4 regions of the Shewanella sp. LC6 genome follow, and region 1 is predicted to be linked to each of the others. Evidence: predicted binding sites of a transcription regulator. Region 1 holds the regulator's gene; each other region holds the start of a gene.
What was found. Region 1 encodes sigma-54, which starts transcription at its own class of promoters, with help from an activator protein. Its sites were predicted from a motif close to GTTGGCACGNNNNTNGNNT; they were not measured.
Positions count from the first base shown of each region.

Region 2: the regulator sigma-54 is predicted to act here: its motif matches at 1,271-1,289, upstream of FJD32_RS15160 (DUF3192 domain-containing protein).
Region 3: the regulator sigma-54 is predicted to act here: its motif matches at 2,191-2,209, upstream of FJD32_RS15260 (BON domain-containing protein).
Region 4: the regulator sigma-54 is predicted to act here: its motif matches at 1,516-1,534, upstream of flgF (flagellar basal-body rod protein FlgF).

Region 1 is NZ_CP043902.1:834,921-838,767, forward strand. Features, by position in the region: gene FJD32_RS03750 (HPr family phosphocarrier protein) at 1-79, opposite strand, end outside; gene rapZ (RNase adapter RapZ) at 66-920, opposite strand; gene ptsN (PTS IIA-like nitrogen regulatory protein PtsN) at 917-1,360, opposite strand; gene hpf (ribosome hibernation promoting factor) at 1,363-1,650, opposite strand; gene FJD32_RS03770 (RNA polymerase factor sigma-54) at 1,679-3,154, opposite strand; gene lptB (LPS export ABC transporter ATP-binding protein) at 3,261-3,847, opposite strand, start outside.
Region 2 is NZ_CP043902.1:3,357,229-3,361,075, forward strand. Features, by position in the region: gene FJD32_RS15150 (GNAT family N-acetyltransferase) at 1-414, opposite strand, end outside; gene FJD32_RS15155 (DUF2789 domain-containing protein) at 560-793, shown strand; gene FJD32_RS15160 (DUF3192 domain-containing protein) at 833-1,231, opposite strand; gene FJD32_RS15165 (hypothetical protein) at 1,379-1,762, shown strand; gene FJD32_RS15170 (Zn-ribbon-containing protein) at 1,762-2,535, shown strand; gene syd (SecY-interacting protein) at 2,621-3,271, opposite strand; gene queF (NADPH-dependent 7-cyano-7-deazaguanine reductase QueF) at 3,331-3,847, shown strand, end outside.
Region 3 is NZ_CP043902.1:3,389,260-3,393,106, forward strand. Features, by position in the region: gene FJD32_RS15250 (sigma-54 dependent transcriptional regulator) at 1-1,254, opposite strand, end outside; gene FJD32_RS15255 (hypothetical protein) at 1,508-1,972, shown strand; gene FJD32_RS15260 (BON domain-containing protein) at 2,244-2,792, shown strand; gene FJD32_RS15265 (DUF3224 domain-containing protein) at 2,935-3,345, opposite strand; gene FJD32_RS15270 (hypothetical protein) at 3,469-3,847, opposite strand, start outside.
Region 4 is NZ_CP043902.1:1,539,691-1,543,537, reverse strand. Features, by position in the region: gene flgG (flagellar basal-body rod protein FlgG) at 1-725, opposite strand, end outside; gene flgF (flagellar basal-body rod protein FlgF) at 736-1,479, opposite strand; gene flgE (flagellar hook protein FlgE) at 1,651-3,012, opposite strand; gene flgD (flagellar hook assembly protein FlgD) at 3,082-3,847, opposite strand, start outside.

The sequences.
Region 1 (3,847 bases):
ATACCACGAGCTTTGTGGCGGCACGGGCATGTAAGCCGAGTTTATTGCAGATGGTGACTTGGCGCTCAAGTTTTGGCATGGCTCAACTCTCGATGGCGCGCATTGACTTTATGTTTGCCATTACTAAAACGTTTAGCTAGTTGCTCGGCTACATAGACTGAGCGGTGTTGGCCACCTGTGCAACCAATCGCAATCGTCAGATAGCTACGATTATTGCGCTCTAAATGCGGCAACCAGGTTTCGAGCAAATTCTCGATTTGCCAGATGAACTTATTCACCAGTGGCTGGCGATTTAAAAACTCCGCTACGGGTTCATCTAAACCGGTGAGAGGTCTAAGCTCCGGTTCCCAATGGGGATTTGGCAAAAAGCGCACATCAAACATAAAGTCAGCTTCGGTCGGCATACCATGCTTAAAACCGAAAGACTCGAAGTTGATCACCAGTTCCTTATCGACACTGCCAAGGAGTATTTGCCGCACTTGGTCGCTGAGTTCATAGATATTCAGATTCGAGGTATCTATATAGTGATCCATCTGCTGTGACAGCGGCTCCAGCAATTTGCCTTCAAGTTTGATGGCTTCTTGCAGTGACACTCGGCTCTTAGATAAGGGATGTAAGCGCCGCGTTTCGCTATAGCGTTTTAGCAGCACTTTATCGCTGGAGTTTAAGAAGAAGCTGGTGAGTTCAGTGCCCGTAGGCAGGCTGGCAAGCTGTTTAACCAGCACTTTGTCTTGCTCTGGTAAATTGCGCACGTCAACACTGATAGCAACGAGATCGTTACTGCCTTTGAGCTGTTCAAGCAAACTGCCAATCAAAGGCAAAGGCAAATTATCGACACAATAGTAGCCGAGATCTTCAAGCACTCTAAGTGCGACCGATTTGCCTGAGCCTGAACGCCCTGACACTATGACCAGTTTCATCCAATGATTACCTGATAGAGTTCCGTTTCATCATGCGTCTTGCGCAATTGTTTTAATATTTGCTTGTCACTGAGCTTTTCAGCCATGCATGACAAGGTACTTAGGTGCTGCTGACATTGGTCGGCAGGCACGAGTAGTGCAAATAAAATATCGACGGGTTGTTTATCGATAGCATCAAAGGCTATCGGCTCCTCACATTTTATCAATATCGCTATGGGTTGTGTTATATCGGTTAATCGACCATGTGGAATGGCGATACCGTTACCTATACCTGTGCTACCCATCTTTTCGCGCGCCACGAGGCTTTCGAAGATCTCTTGAGATGAGAGGGTGGGGTACTGGGCAGCGGCTAAGTCGCTGATGAGTTCCAGTACCTTTTTCTTACTGCCCGGAGTGGCGCAGGTTGTGCACTCCGGCCGCAGTATGGTACGAAGTTCCATTGCTAGTGTTTTGTTAACTTCTCTTTGTGTTTAATAACCTGACGATCAAGTTTATCAATCAGGACGTCTATGGCAGCATACATATCTGCATGCTCTGAAGTCGCGAAGACTTCACCACCGGTGAGGTTGATTCTCGCTTCGGCAATCTGTTGCATTTTCTCAACATTGAGCACAACGTGCACATTATTGATCTGTTCGAAATGACGTTCAAGTTTTGAAAACTTTTCCTCAACATATGCCCGTAACGATTCAGTAATCTCGATATGGTGTCCACTTAGGTTTATTTGCATAGAAACGTCCTCCGATACTCACAATAGGCTATAAACTTTTACGCTGATTGGAAGGGGGAATAAGCATCGCTTCTCGGTACTTCGCAATGGTTCTGCGCGCAACGTTAATTCCCTGTTCTGCCAGAAGTTGAGCCATCTTGCTGTCGCTTAATGGTTTTTTCTGGTTTTCCGCTGCAACCAGTTTCTTAATGAAAGCTCTGATTGCTGTGGATGAGCACTCACCGCCATCATCCGTCCCGACGTGGCTTGAGAAGAAATATTTTAGTTCAAAAAGTCCTTTTGGGGTATGCATGTATTTTTGAGTCGTCACCCGTGAAATGGTGGACTCATGCATTTCTACCGCTTCGGCGATATCGTTAAGGACCATAGGTTTCATGGCTTCTTCGCCATATTCGAAGAAACCCTGTTGGTATTGCACTATGCAGTTTGCCACCTTGAGCAGTGTTTCGTTGCGGCTTTCAAGGCTTTTGATAAACCATTTAGCCTCTTGCAGATGGCCACGAATAAATTGGCTATCAGCTTGATTTTTTGAACTTCGGGCCATTGCTGCATATTGCTGATTTACGTTGATTTTTGGCATGCAGTCAGGGTTTAATTCGACCACCCAACGGCCGTTTTTCTTCGACACCGATACATCGGGGATCACATATTCTTCATCGACAGGGGTGATGAGTAAACCGGGGCGAGGATTTAAGGTTTGGATCAGCGCAATACTGTCCCTTAACTCGTCCTCTTTCAGTTTGGTCTTACGCATTAACAGCCTAAAGTCGCGAGCGGCGATCAGATCTAAATGATCTTTGATCAACATGCGGGCGTTTTCGAGGTGTGGAGTATCCGGCGAGAAGTGGGAGAGTTGAATAAGCAGACATTCGCTTAAATCCCTTGCCGCGACACCAACGGGGTCGAAGTGTTGAATACGCTTGAGCACGGCTTCAACTTCGTCGAGTTCAATCTCGGGATTGCCCATGGCTTCGAGGATATCTTCAGTGCTTTGAGTGAGATAACCTTGATCGTCGATGGCATCAATAATCGCGGTGGCAATGGCTAAATCGGTTTCAGAGAAGGGCGTGAGGTTTTTTTGCCATTCTAAATGTTCGTACAACCCCTCGCTAGTTTCCCCTTGGAAGGGCATGTCATCTTCACGGCTAGCGCCAGAACCTGAGTTTGGCGATGCGGTAAAGACTTCATCCCAAGTGGTATCCATGGGTAACTCTTCGGGCAGAGATTCTTTGGTCAGCGACTCGGCAATGTCCACGGTGGAATTATCTTGTTCCTGTGGTTGGGCTGTCGTTTCGCTAAAGTCGGTATCGGCGATATCTTGCTTACGTTCGCTAGGCGCGTCAAATTGCTCCTCTTCCAGCTCGAGAAGAGGATTAGAGTCTAAGGCTTGCTGGATTTCTTGTTGCAGTTCCAATGACGACAGTTGCAGCAGGCGAATGGCCTGCTGAAGTTGTGGCGTCATGGTTAACTGTTGACCCAGTTTGAGCTGGAGTGACGCTTTCATGTTACCGCTGATCCCTAGGTTATTATTGTGAGTTTAGGTCGCTTGATATCATATGGATGGAGCCTAGCGCTCTCAAATTCAAGGCTTATTAGCTTTGTTTTAGTAACTATAGCCTGAATTGTTCACCTAAGTACACAGCCCTAACTTGCTGATTGTCTAAGATCTCTGCGGGTGTGCCCTCGGCAATAAGATTACCGTGACTCACAATGTAAGCATGTTCACAGACGTCTAAGGTCTCGCGCACATTGTGGTCAGTGATCAGTACACCAAGGCCTCGGCTCTTAAGCTGCTCGATAATTTTCTTGATATCGATAACGGAGATCGGATCAACGCCCGCAAAGGGCTCATCAAGCAGAATAAACTTGGGGTTGGCCGCTAAGGCGCGGGCAATTTCGACGCGGCGACGTTCACCGCCCGATAAGGACATGCCTTGGCTGTCACGAATATGGGTGATATGGAACTCTTCTAGCAGTTGCTCTAGTGCTTCTTCGCGCTGGTCACTATTGAGCTCTTTACGGGTTTGCAGTACCGCCATGATGTTGTCGTGTACGGTTAATTTACGAAAGATACTCGCTTCCTGTGGTAGGTAACCAATACCTTTGCGGGCACGCAGATGCATAGGATCGGCGGTTAAATCATCATCGTCGATAAAGATATGGCCTTTATCGCTTTTAACTAAGCCCACGACCATGT
Region 2 (3,847 bases), 2.5 Mb from region 1:
AATAAATTGCAAAATCCCACAACGCTGGCTGGGTAACAGTTCCAAAATAATCGATTCCTTTTTCATCATAGCTTGGGTCGATTGCCACCCCGTACCCAGCAACATTTTGAGCCGCCAGTGCCAATAGCGACCTTCTCCGAGTGGCACTTCTTGGGTGACAACGCAAGCAACCCCCACTAAATGAGCACCATCGAAGAGTCCGATTAAGGCCTGCTTTTGTTGCCATAGAGTATTGAGTTCTTCGCGAATTGCGGCGCGTAATTTTTGTTCGTAGGCAAATTTATCTGCGGTGGATAACGCATTAATAAAAAAGGGATCATCGTGATACGCATTGTAGATAATTGAAGCGGCCAAGCGTAAATCTTCTGCGGTGAGATAAACGGCACGATACTCATCCAAGGTTTTATTGTCCATTGTTAGAATTCCTTGATTTAGATCACACTCTTATGAGTCTTTATCAATGTATCAAGGAAACCCAAAAGTGCAAATTTTAATCATCGATTGCATTTCCTAAAGAGATGCATAACCTAGATAAAAAGCTAACCAAGGGAGAGATCGAATGGATACTACACCAATTGATTTAAGCCATCTATTTGAACAACTGGGATTAGAGAACCAACCCAATGCTATTGCGCAATTTATTGCGACTCACAAGCTTGCAGCACAAATACACTTAACTGAAGCGCCTTTTTGGACACAAGCGCAAAAGAGTTTTCTCGTCGAAGCCTTAGAGGCTGATGCACAATGGACCGAACTGATTGAGCAGCTTGATGCTCAGTTAAGAAAGCCCTAATTTTTTAGGGCTTTCAAGTGTATTTTGGGGAAGTTGGGGTTAAATCTTTTGATACGCAGTGTCGCCCCAACCTACTAAAACATGGTTACTCAAGACTACAGGCGTACATTCATCCTTAGTGGTTTTACCATCGCTATGGGAGTGCTGAGTGCGATAAAAGAGGACCAACACTTCTTTGTCTGCTTGTCCTGCGCTTTGTTGTAAATAGGACTCGCTAAAGTCTGCTGCTCCCATTAGCGTCATCACTTGGTCTTTGCTCATGCCAAGGCTGAGCTTAGTCAGATTAGTGCGGTTTTTATCCTGTGTTTTTTCCCAAGATTCGCTGCTATCCCACTTAGATTCACCATCGCCGACATTGACCACACAACCGCTAAGACCTAAGCTTGCTAACCCTAAAAACGTGACCGCGATGAGTTTGCGATTAATATTTGCGTTCATATTATGACTTCCTGTGTACTTGTTATAAAAATTGTTAAAAAGCAAAATCAATGCCAAACAGCAATACATTGATTTATAAGAACTAAAATAACCACATCACAGTAAGTTAGTGAAAAACACGATATACATTAAGGAATTTCACTTATTATGAGTCCCATTGACCAAGTGTTAGCAGCAGCCTGCGCACTCGAAGCCAGCGGTAAAACACCAAGCCTTGCCCTGATAAAAAGCCGTGTCGGTAACAAAATCCCTATGCCAATATTAATCCAAGGATTACAGCAATTTAAATCGGTACCTAAAGCCGAGCGGGAACGTTTAGCGGCCCAATCACAGCCCGTGGTTGAAGAAACACATACCACCGATGCTTCGCCACTCACAGTCGCCACATTGGCGCAACAGTTAGCCCAGTTGCAACAAGGCATTGAACAGGCCCTCGCGTTAAAAAACAACGAGATCATGCAACTCAGAAATGAACTTATCGAGCTGAAACAACGTGTCAGTCAACTCGAATCCCAAGGAAAATCCGCTTAATGTTTGTCACCGAATTGCGCTTTGAATGCTTTGCCGATACAACCATCAGTGCGGCAGAACGTGCCATCAATCAATTACTCGAAGCCTATCGCGCTAATGGTCAAATCCTCGGCCGCGAATTTGCCGTAGCCTTTAATGAGGGCGAATTTCGAGTACGTCTACTCACGCCGGAAAAAAACAGTTTGGCCCATCGTTACCACAGCCCTTGGGTGAAAAAAGCGCTGGCGGAATTAACCGAGGCTAAACTACTGGCGCCACGTGAAAAGTTTATCGGTCAGGATATTAATTCTGAGGTCAGTAACACTGAGCCGCCCAGCTGGCAGCTGCTCTACACTAGCTATGTGCATATGTGTTCCCCCCTGCGTAGTGGTGATAACTTATTACCTATTCCGCTGTATCAAATCCCTGCGACCTTTAATGGCGATCATAAGCGAGTTATCCGCTGGCAAACCGAGTGGCAAGCCTGTGATGAGTTACAAATGGCGGCCGCCACTAAGGCAGAATTTGCAGCGCTAGAAGAATTATCGAGCCCAAACAGTGATTTATTTAGACGAGGTTGGGACTTACGTGGCCGAATCGAATACCTTACTAAAATTCCCACTTACTATTATTTGTATCGCGTCGGAGGGCAGGATCTGCAATCTGAGCTGGCACGCCCCTGCCCGCGTTGTGGCAGCCACGACTGGAAACTCGATGAACCGCTATTAGATATGTTCCACTTTCGCTGCGAACCTTGCCGCATAGTGTCTAACTTGTCTTGGGATCATCAATAGCCTTGCCTTATTAAAGCCTAAACTCGACAGGCTAGATATGCATGTCGAGTTTACTATGTTTAGGCCTTGCTGCATTTCAACGCGCTTAACGCTTACCAATCAGGTTGTGCCACATACGTTTAAAGCTGGCAAAAATCCCAGGATGCTCGAGCGCTGGCATAGGCAATTCTTCATGTTTCACGGGTGGCGCGATACGTGGCGATAACGCCTCAATAAACGCCGCTAAACTCGGCGCCAATTGGGTAGAGGGAAGCTCGCCGGGGATTTCCACCCATACACTACCATCGGCATTATCCACCGTTAGCATCTTATCGCCCTCATCAAGCAAACCAATAAACCAGGTGGGCGGTTGCTTAAGTTTTTGCTTCATCATTAAGTGACCGATGATATTTTGCTGCAACGCGTCAAAATCCACCTCGTTCCATACCTGTAGTAATTCTCCTGTGCCCCATGGTGAATCAAATAGCACGGGCGCCGCAAAATACTCACCATAGAAGTAATTGATATCAGACCATAATTTAAGTTCAAGTGCATGCTCAACATTCGCAAAGCTGCCTACTTGTTCACGTTTAACAGGTAACCAGCTCACCGCATCATCGGATGATTCATCAAACTCTCCTTGAATGCACAAAGATGGCTCACCTCGCGGGTAATATCGCGGTAATTCGCCTAAAGTTGATAGGTAAGACTGATGATAGTTTTGCAAAAATTTATCGAGAGCAGGCAGACAAGACACTTAAGCACAATCCAATTTCGGGTATAATGTGCGCCTATTTTGACATGGAAACAGTATTGATGACACAGAATCACGATCCCTATAGTGATGCAAAAGAACTTGCGAGCTTAACTTTAGGTAAAGCTACTGATTACCAAGCCGAGTATGATGCATCGCTGCTGCAAGGGGTTCCTCGCTCACTTAACCGTAACGCTATCAACCTGACTGCGGAGAGTTTACCTTTCCACGGAGCCGATATCTGGACGGCCTATGAGCTGTCTTGGCTAAATGCCAAGGGTAAACCTATGGTGGCTATCGCCGACATTCAGCTAAGTCATGCAAGCCAAAATCTGATCGAGTCAAAATCCTTCAAACTGTATTTAAACAGTTTTAATCAAACCAAATTCGACAATCTCGATGCGGTGCAAAAAACCTTAGTTAAAGATCTAAGTGAATGTGCCCAAGGCGATGTTAACGTTAAGATTATTGAGCCTAAAAGTTTTGGAATTCAACGTGTCGTCGAACTGCCAGGCACTTGCATTGACGATCTGGATATTGAAGTCAGTGATTATGATTTTAATCCTGATTATCTTGAAA
Region 3 (3,847 bases), 2.5 Mb from region 1:
TTCAAGCGCTTGGTAAATGGCGATTTTTTCCAGCTCATCAAGGCGCATACCTTGGGGGATCACCACATTTTCCTCCGCAGTCGTCTCTTTTTCCGCACTGGGCGTCAGCTGTAAATGCTCAGGGGTAATCTCATGGTCCGCCAGAATATAAGCGCGCTCAATAGCATGCTTTAACTCGCGCACATTCCCCGGCCAAGCGTGGGCCGCAATCGCCTCTAAACTTGAGGACGAGAACACTTTGCTCTGTTTTTCCGCCGCATTGCGATAGGCCAGAAAATGCTTCGCAAGTCCGACTATATCTTCCCCGCGCTCCCGCAATGGCGGCACTTGAATGGGGAAATGCGCTAAACGAAAGTACAAATCTTCCCGCAGTTGCCCTTGCTCAATCGCCACTAAAGGCTCGCGGTTTGTCGCCGCCACAATGCGCACATTGGCCTTGAGCACCTTAGGGCTACCGACGGGACGATATTCATTATTTTCGAGCACTCTTAATAGCTTAACTTGATGCTCGAGCGGCATTTCGGTGACTTCATCGAGGAATAAGGTGCCGCCTTCGGCCTGCTCAAATACCCCTTGGTGATCGCGAGTCGCGCCGGTGAAGGCGCCTTTAATATGGCCGAAGAGTTCACTATCGACCAATTCTGGGCTCAAGGCGCCGCAGTTAATCGCAATATAGGGCTTATTCACCCGCGGGCTGGCTAAGTGAATGGTATTGGCGACCAGTTCTTTACCCGCGCCACTCTCACCGATAATCAACACATTGCTCTCGGCGGCCGACACGCGGCGGATAGTGCGGTACAAACGGTGCATAGGTAACGAGGAGCCCACCAGCAAACCATATTGGTCTAACTCGCTAGCATAGGGACGAATGCGCGTCGAGGTATTGGCAACCAGATGCTGGGCAAAATCGGCTAAGGTTTCGCACAGCAAGGACATATCGATGGGCTTACGGAAATGGTAGCCCGCGTATTTGGACAATAGTGTATCGAGGTGAGGATTCGGCAGGCCGTCGGAGAGGAAAATAAACTCCACATCCGCAATGGCGCTGGACTCGAGTAAGGCTAAGTAATCTTCACGGCTAAGACGGGGCAGCTCAATGATCGCCACATCGATACGATTGGCCTCCAGCTGACTAATCCAAGATAAATCATCGCTACTGCGTAGCTTGTTGTAGGTCTGCGCGCCCTCGAGCTTCACTAATGCCTGCTCGGTTTCGACGTCCTGTAGATGATAGAAAAGCGTTGGTCGGATCATCTTGTGCCACTCCCTGTGAATAAGGAATCACTGTATGCCAGCCGTGAAATTTTAACAATCTCAACGGTAAGAGTTGCCGATAATAAGCGAGGCACTGGCGACAATAGATAAATATCATCAGTTAAATCAAACCATTAACTTATCATTAAAAAGTGAACGAAATATGCATAGAAGCTGAATGAAACTGATATTTCCATGAAAATGTGGGCAATCCGTGTCGGCGGAGCTGCCCAAACTACCACAGGAGGTCGTTATGACGTCTAATGTTGCGCAACATCAGACCGAGCTGAGCGCCGATATTAAGCTGGTTAATGAGTTAATCGAGCTGACGCAAACCGGCGTGGATTTTTATACTCGGGCCAATACCACTGTCGATGACTACAGCCTAAAACGCATTTTTATTGCCCAAATCAACACATACCAAGGGATGCTGGCGCGATTTAGGCAACTGCTCGCCCAATCATTACAGTACATAGGCCCGCACTCGGTGCCGCCGTCGCAGACTCGGCCCTATGCCGATGTCGATGCTTTACTTATTAAACAGCAACTCGCCGATGCCCTCACCGTGCTCTGCGAGCTTGAGCGTCAGCGCCTTAACCACCTCAAACAGTTAATTAAAAAAGCCAATCACCCAAGGTTAATCAGCCAATTGGCCGAGGATATTGCTTGGCTACAAATCCATTTGGATACCTTACACCTGCGTAGCCAAGCCCTGTAAGGCAGCAATGCCAGCCAATAACGCGGCCAACTGAGCCGCGTTTTTGTTGCCTGCGATCTGGCGATTCTTAACGCCTATCTTGCTTAAGCCCAATCGCTTTATCACCCTCGGTAATATTTACATTTTGTCGGTAAAAAGCGCCGAGCTTGCTTTTGGATTAAACAGTCGAAACGAGCCGAAAACAAATATAATTATCTTAAAATCAATCAGATAAAAATATTGGCACGATTCACGCTTTAGTCCCTTCGAGATAACAACGGAGGATATCATTATGAAAAACACGACAACTTTAGCCTTAACCACCTTACTTGTCGGTTCTATCAGCTTAAATGTGACCGCCGCACAGGATTGGAAAGACGATGCCAAAGATGCTTGGCTCGATGGCAAGGCCGAAACGACTTTGTTGCTTAATACTAACCTCAACTCCTTTGACATTATGACCGACGTGAAAAACGGCCATGTGACCTTAACCGGTAAAGTGGAAAGCAGTGTCGATAAGGCGCTCGCAGCGGAGCTGATCAAAAGCTTGGATGGGGTAAAAGGGGTTGAAAACAAATTAACCGTGATGAATGAAAACGAGAGCACCAGTGAGGTAGTGAAGACCTTAACCGACTCTAAGGTCGCAACGGTCGTAAAAACCCGCCTGTTGTTCTCGACCGACGTTTCGGGCACCCAAATTAATGTAGACGTTGCCGATGGCGTAGTGACCTTACAGGGTGAAGTGGCCAGCGATGCCGAGCGTCAATTAGCACTGACCATTGCCAAAAATACCGATGATGTGAAAAAGGTCGTCGATAAGATCAAAGTCAAAACCTCATAATGGTCTTAACATTCAGCCCTTGCTAATTCAGCTCTAGATACTCTTGATAACTCAGCTGTTGGTATTAGTCACTCGGGCAAAAACCACAAAACCAGCTTCGGCTGGTTTTGTTTTATCGGCGCGATGTTATGTTAATCATGCCTTAGGCTTCCTGTTCAAGGCAGAAGCTAAATTCATAAAAATGTTGACCGTTTTCAATGCTTATCGCCATCGTACCATATAGCCCTGTGAGTTCACCCGCGCCAGAATGGGGGACGACCTCAAGGTGTAAGCGGTTTTGCCCATCGGTCATAATGCCAAAATGTTGCAGCACAAAACTGCCCTGTCTGCCGCACAGTTTACCCACGACTTGTTCAATCGCCACATAACCAGCAGAGCCTTTTACCGCGGTCATGGCACTGAGCATTTCGCCTTGGCTGCGGGCCTCTAGCTCACCATAAAAGGTTTTATCTAAAGTCATTCTGCCCAAGTTCACACCGCCCACACCTGTGGCATAGGCATTCTCGGGATTGAGCTTAACATCAAATTTGCCTGTGACTTTGGTCATTTCCATAACACGCTCCTTGTTTTAATTTTATGCTTTATGCCAAAACCTTCGCTTTCCGGCCGCTAGATGAAATAAATACCTCAGCCGCAGCTGAGGTAAAATTAACTTAGCATAAGCCCCGCTCTAAACCTAATGCAGCGCTTTGATTTCTGATTCACTGACACCGATTTTAAGGGTTTTAATTACAGTTGGCGGTGTTGTCATGGGTTGTTCAGCCGCCCTCTCACGGTAAGTAACAGCTACTTTAAATGGGGATTCAAAGGGATAAACAGGTTCAATATTATCGACCTCAATACGATCGCCAATAAATACACTGCCTAAGTGCTGCACACGATTTTGGCCATAATCTAGGCTAAACAAGCCGAGATACCAGAACACACCTGAACCTTGGTTAGTCACAATAAAAGGCGCCACAAAGGGCATGGTTTGCTGCTGTGGATCATCCTGTAATGGCGCATCACTTTGGGTATCAGGCTCTAAAGCGGGGTCAAAATTAAGCGGAGTAACT
Region 4 (3,847 bases), 700 kb from region 1:
TCGTAGATCCGCTGACTTTCAATGAGGTTAACTAGCTCTTCGGTCACGTTCACGTTAGAGGTTTCTAACGCACCTTGACGAATCGCTCCCATACCATCAAGTGATGCAGTGCCTTGAATAGGCGTACCACTCGCACCAGTTTCGGTGTATAGGTTTTGTCCCATAGGATCTAAACCCGACGGGTTAATAAAGTCGGTCATACTGAGCTGCCCAACGACTTGGTTTTCCGCCGCACCTGGTGTTTTTACCGAGACTTCCCCTTCAGCAGAGACAGTAATACTGGTTGCATCCTCAGGAATAGTGATCGCAGGTTGCAACACATAACCCGAACCCGGTGTGACAATTTGCCCAGTATCATCTAAGGTAAATTGACCATTACGGGTATAAGCCGTAGTCCCATCGGGGAGCTGCACTTCGAAAAATCCTGGGCCTTCAATCATCAAATCGAGCGAGTTATCCGTGGTCAGCATATTGCCTTGGGTAAACATTTTTTGGGTGGCTACCACCTTGGTACCCGCACCAATGTTCAAACCGTTTGGCAACTTAGTGTTAGAGGCGCTGATCCCACCCGCTTGGTTAACAGTTTGATAAAGTAAGTCCTCAAATACCGCGCGGCTTTTTTTATAGCCCACAGTGCTGGCGTTAGCGACGTTGTTTGAAATCACCGCAATATCGGTTTGCTGTGCGTCTAAGCCAGTTTTACTAATCCATAACGCTGGATGCATAATTTATCTCCTAACTAATCCGCATTAATGAGGATGAAGCGCGGTCATTTTCTTCCGCGGTTTTCATCATCTTCACTTGCAATTCAAATTGTCGCTGTAGGTCGATTAAGGACACCATCTCATCCACGGGGTTGACGTTACTGCCCTCTACAGCACCACTTTCAACAAATACACTAGGATCGGCAGGCGCCGGATCACCGGATACCAAACGGAACAACCCATCCTCGCCGCGCATCATTTGTGCATTGCCAGGGTTTACTAACTTTAATCTTCCTACCTCTTCGACGACTTCTGTCGTCGCACCTTGAGGACGAACAGAGATAATCCCATCCTGTGAAATAGTGACCTTTTCAATTGGCAGCGGTAACACAATCGGTCCGGCATCACCCATCACGGGATTACCACGGTCGTTATGCAATAAACCTGTTGAGTCAAAACTGAGACTGCCAGAACGGGTATAAGCTTCACTACCATCCTGTGCTTGCACGGCAAACCAACCGTCACCTTTAATGGCAACGTCAAGATCGCGTCCAGTAGATTTAATCGGGCCCGAACGAAAATTGGCGGAGGGGGTTTCAACCATGGCAAAGACCCTTGTCGGCAATCCTTCACCAAAGGCTTGCATCGATCTGGCTTGCGCCATATCCGACTTAAATCCATCGGTATTTGCGTTGGCTAAGTTGTTGGCACGCAACGCCAACTCATTCATATTTTGCTTAGCGCCGCTCATGGAGATATAAAGGAATTTGTCCACAGACTGCTCCGTCAAAGTTTCAACCTGACAATAGCAAAGCAAGCATCATGCCAATAAAATAAGCAGCTAGTTAACTGATAAATTAGGAGATTTTAATAAACGAATGAATGCACAACAGAAAGAGGCTAAGTGTTGCCGCTTGCGGCAACACTTAGCAGAGGCAAGATTAACTTAACGAATTTGCAGAACAGTTTGTTGCAGAGTGTTATTCACTTCCAGCGTACGTGAGTTGGCTTGGAAGTTACGTTGTGCCGAAATCAAATCCACCAGCTCAGTCGTCAAGTCAATGTTAGATTGCTCTAACGCTGAAGAACTGAGACTACCAAACGTACCACTGTTAGGCTCACCAGCCAGCGCAGGACCTGACGATAAACTGGCTTTCCACGAGGTATTACCCACTTGTGTCAAACCTTGCTCGTTTGCAAAGCGAACTAAAGCAACGCGGGCTAATGGCACTGTTGAACCATTGGAATAACTGGCAGTGATCAAACCATCTTCACCAATTTCGACATTGGTTAAACGCCCTACTGTGGTACCGTCCTGTGACAATTCAGTGGCGGCAAAAGGAGCTGAATATTGGGTTGGTGCATTAAATTTAATAGTCACGGCTTGAGTGCCATCAGCACCAGGGCCTAACACACCAGCGCCGCCAACCCCTAGCGCTTCGGTGGCAACGACTGCCGGATCACTCCCAGTATACACATCGACAGAATTAAACTTCAGAACCGATCCCTTCCAGCCGCCAGCCGTTTGAGCTGTGCCAGAGGCATCGGGAGTGCCATCACCATTGGTGTCAGTCTGATATGTACCAGCAGGGCCAGAAATATCAACTTGTTTACCATCAATGGCATAGTATGCAACCCAGTTGTTTTCACCATTATATGAGCCATTATTTGGCTTGACGAAATAGGTCGTCATGATATGTGGCTCACCCAGAGAGTCATAAATCGTCATGGATGTCACACTGTTATAGGTTTTGGAGTCTAAGGGATCAAAAGCAGCAGGATCGAGTGAACCTTCTTTTGCATTTAAATTCATCTGCAAAGTCACGTTTTCAGTTTGAACAGGGCTACCTGCAGTATCAGGAATTTGTACTGGCTTAGCTGTCGTTAAACTGACAGAGGTAGAGTTACCATCTTTATCTACTGGAAAGGTCTGCAAAAAATTCCCTGCTGAGTCAACCATATAATTATTTTTGTCGACTTTGAAAGCACCTGCCCGAGTAAACTGATGATCCAAGGTACCTATCTCGGACGCAGTTACAAAAAAGCCACCGCCTTTAATCGCTAAATCTAACGAGTTATTCGTCAGTTGCAAACTACCTTGGTGGAATTGCTGCGCCACTTGGCTCGTAGCCACACCGCCACCCACAGCGGTTTTTGAGTTTGAGAAAATTGAATTAGCGTAAACATCCGCAAATTCAGCACGCGACTCTTTAAAGCCAATGGTGTTAGCATTCGCGATATTGTTCGCAGTAGTATTCAAATCTTTCTGCGCAGCAGAAATGCCACTCAATGCAATGTTAAACGACATAATTCACCTCTACATTTGCTCAATTCAATGATGGACAAGTGTGATGTCCATTTACAATCTTGATAACGATTAAACTTCACTAATCGCAAGTACATCCGACAGTTTAAAGGCCATTCCACCCTTGAGATTTAAAATGGCGCCAGTCGCTGCAGTACCTAAAGAAACACTGGTCACATGCGCATAGGTCGATACAGCTAACGCTTGTGATTTATCATTCACCAAACCCGATGCTTTAATCGAGTAATTACCTGCAGCAACGGGTTCTCCTTTATCATTCAAACCATCCCACTTGACATCAGTGTTACCACCCTTACTACCATCAACAGTAAATGTTCTAACGACTTGCCCTTTATCATCTTCGATTCGAACATTAATGACGGGAATTTTCTCTGAAGTACTGATCACACCATTTAAGCCTGGGCTTTCTGCAGAGATATAACCCGTATCTGTCGGTAACAGCACTTTTCGCCCAACTAATCCCGATGCTTGCAAAGCTTGGCTTGATGTCATCACACTGTTTAAATTAACGATTTGATCATTTAACTTAGAAATGCCATCGACTGTAGAAAAAGATGCCATTTGTGCAATCATCTGGTCGTTATCAACGGGCTTGAAGGGATCCTGCATCGATAACTGCTGGCTGAGTAATGAGAAAAAATCCTCTTGAGTGAGCTGCTGACTCTTAGCCTCTGGAACAGCAGAACTATTCGGCAAACGTAATCCATCCAAAAATGGGTTACCTGTCGAGCTAGTCGAGGTTTTCGTGGTATTGGTTGATACCGTATTCGATTGAGTGTTTGTTTGAGTCAGCTGCGATGAGGTTTGACTCAGTTGG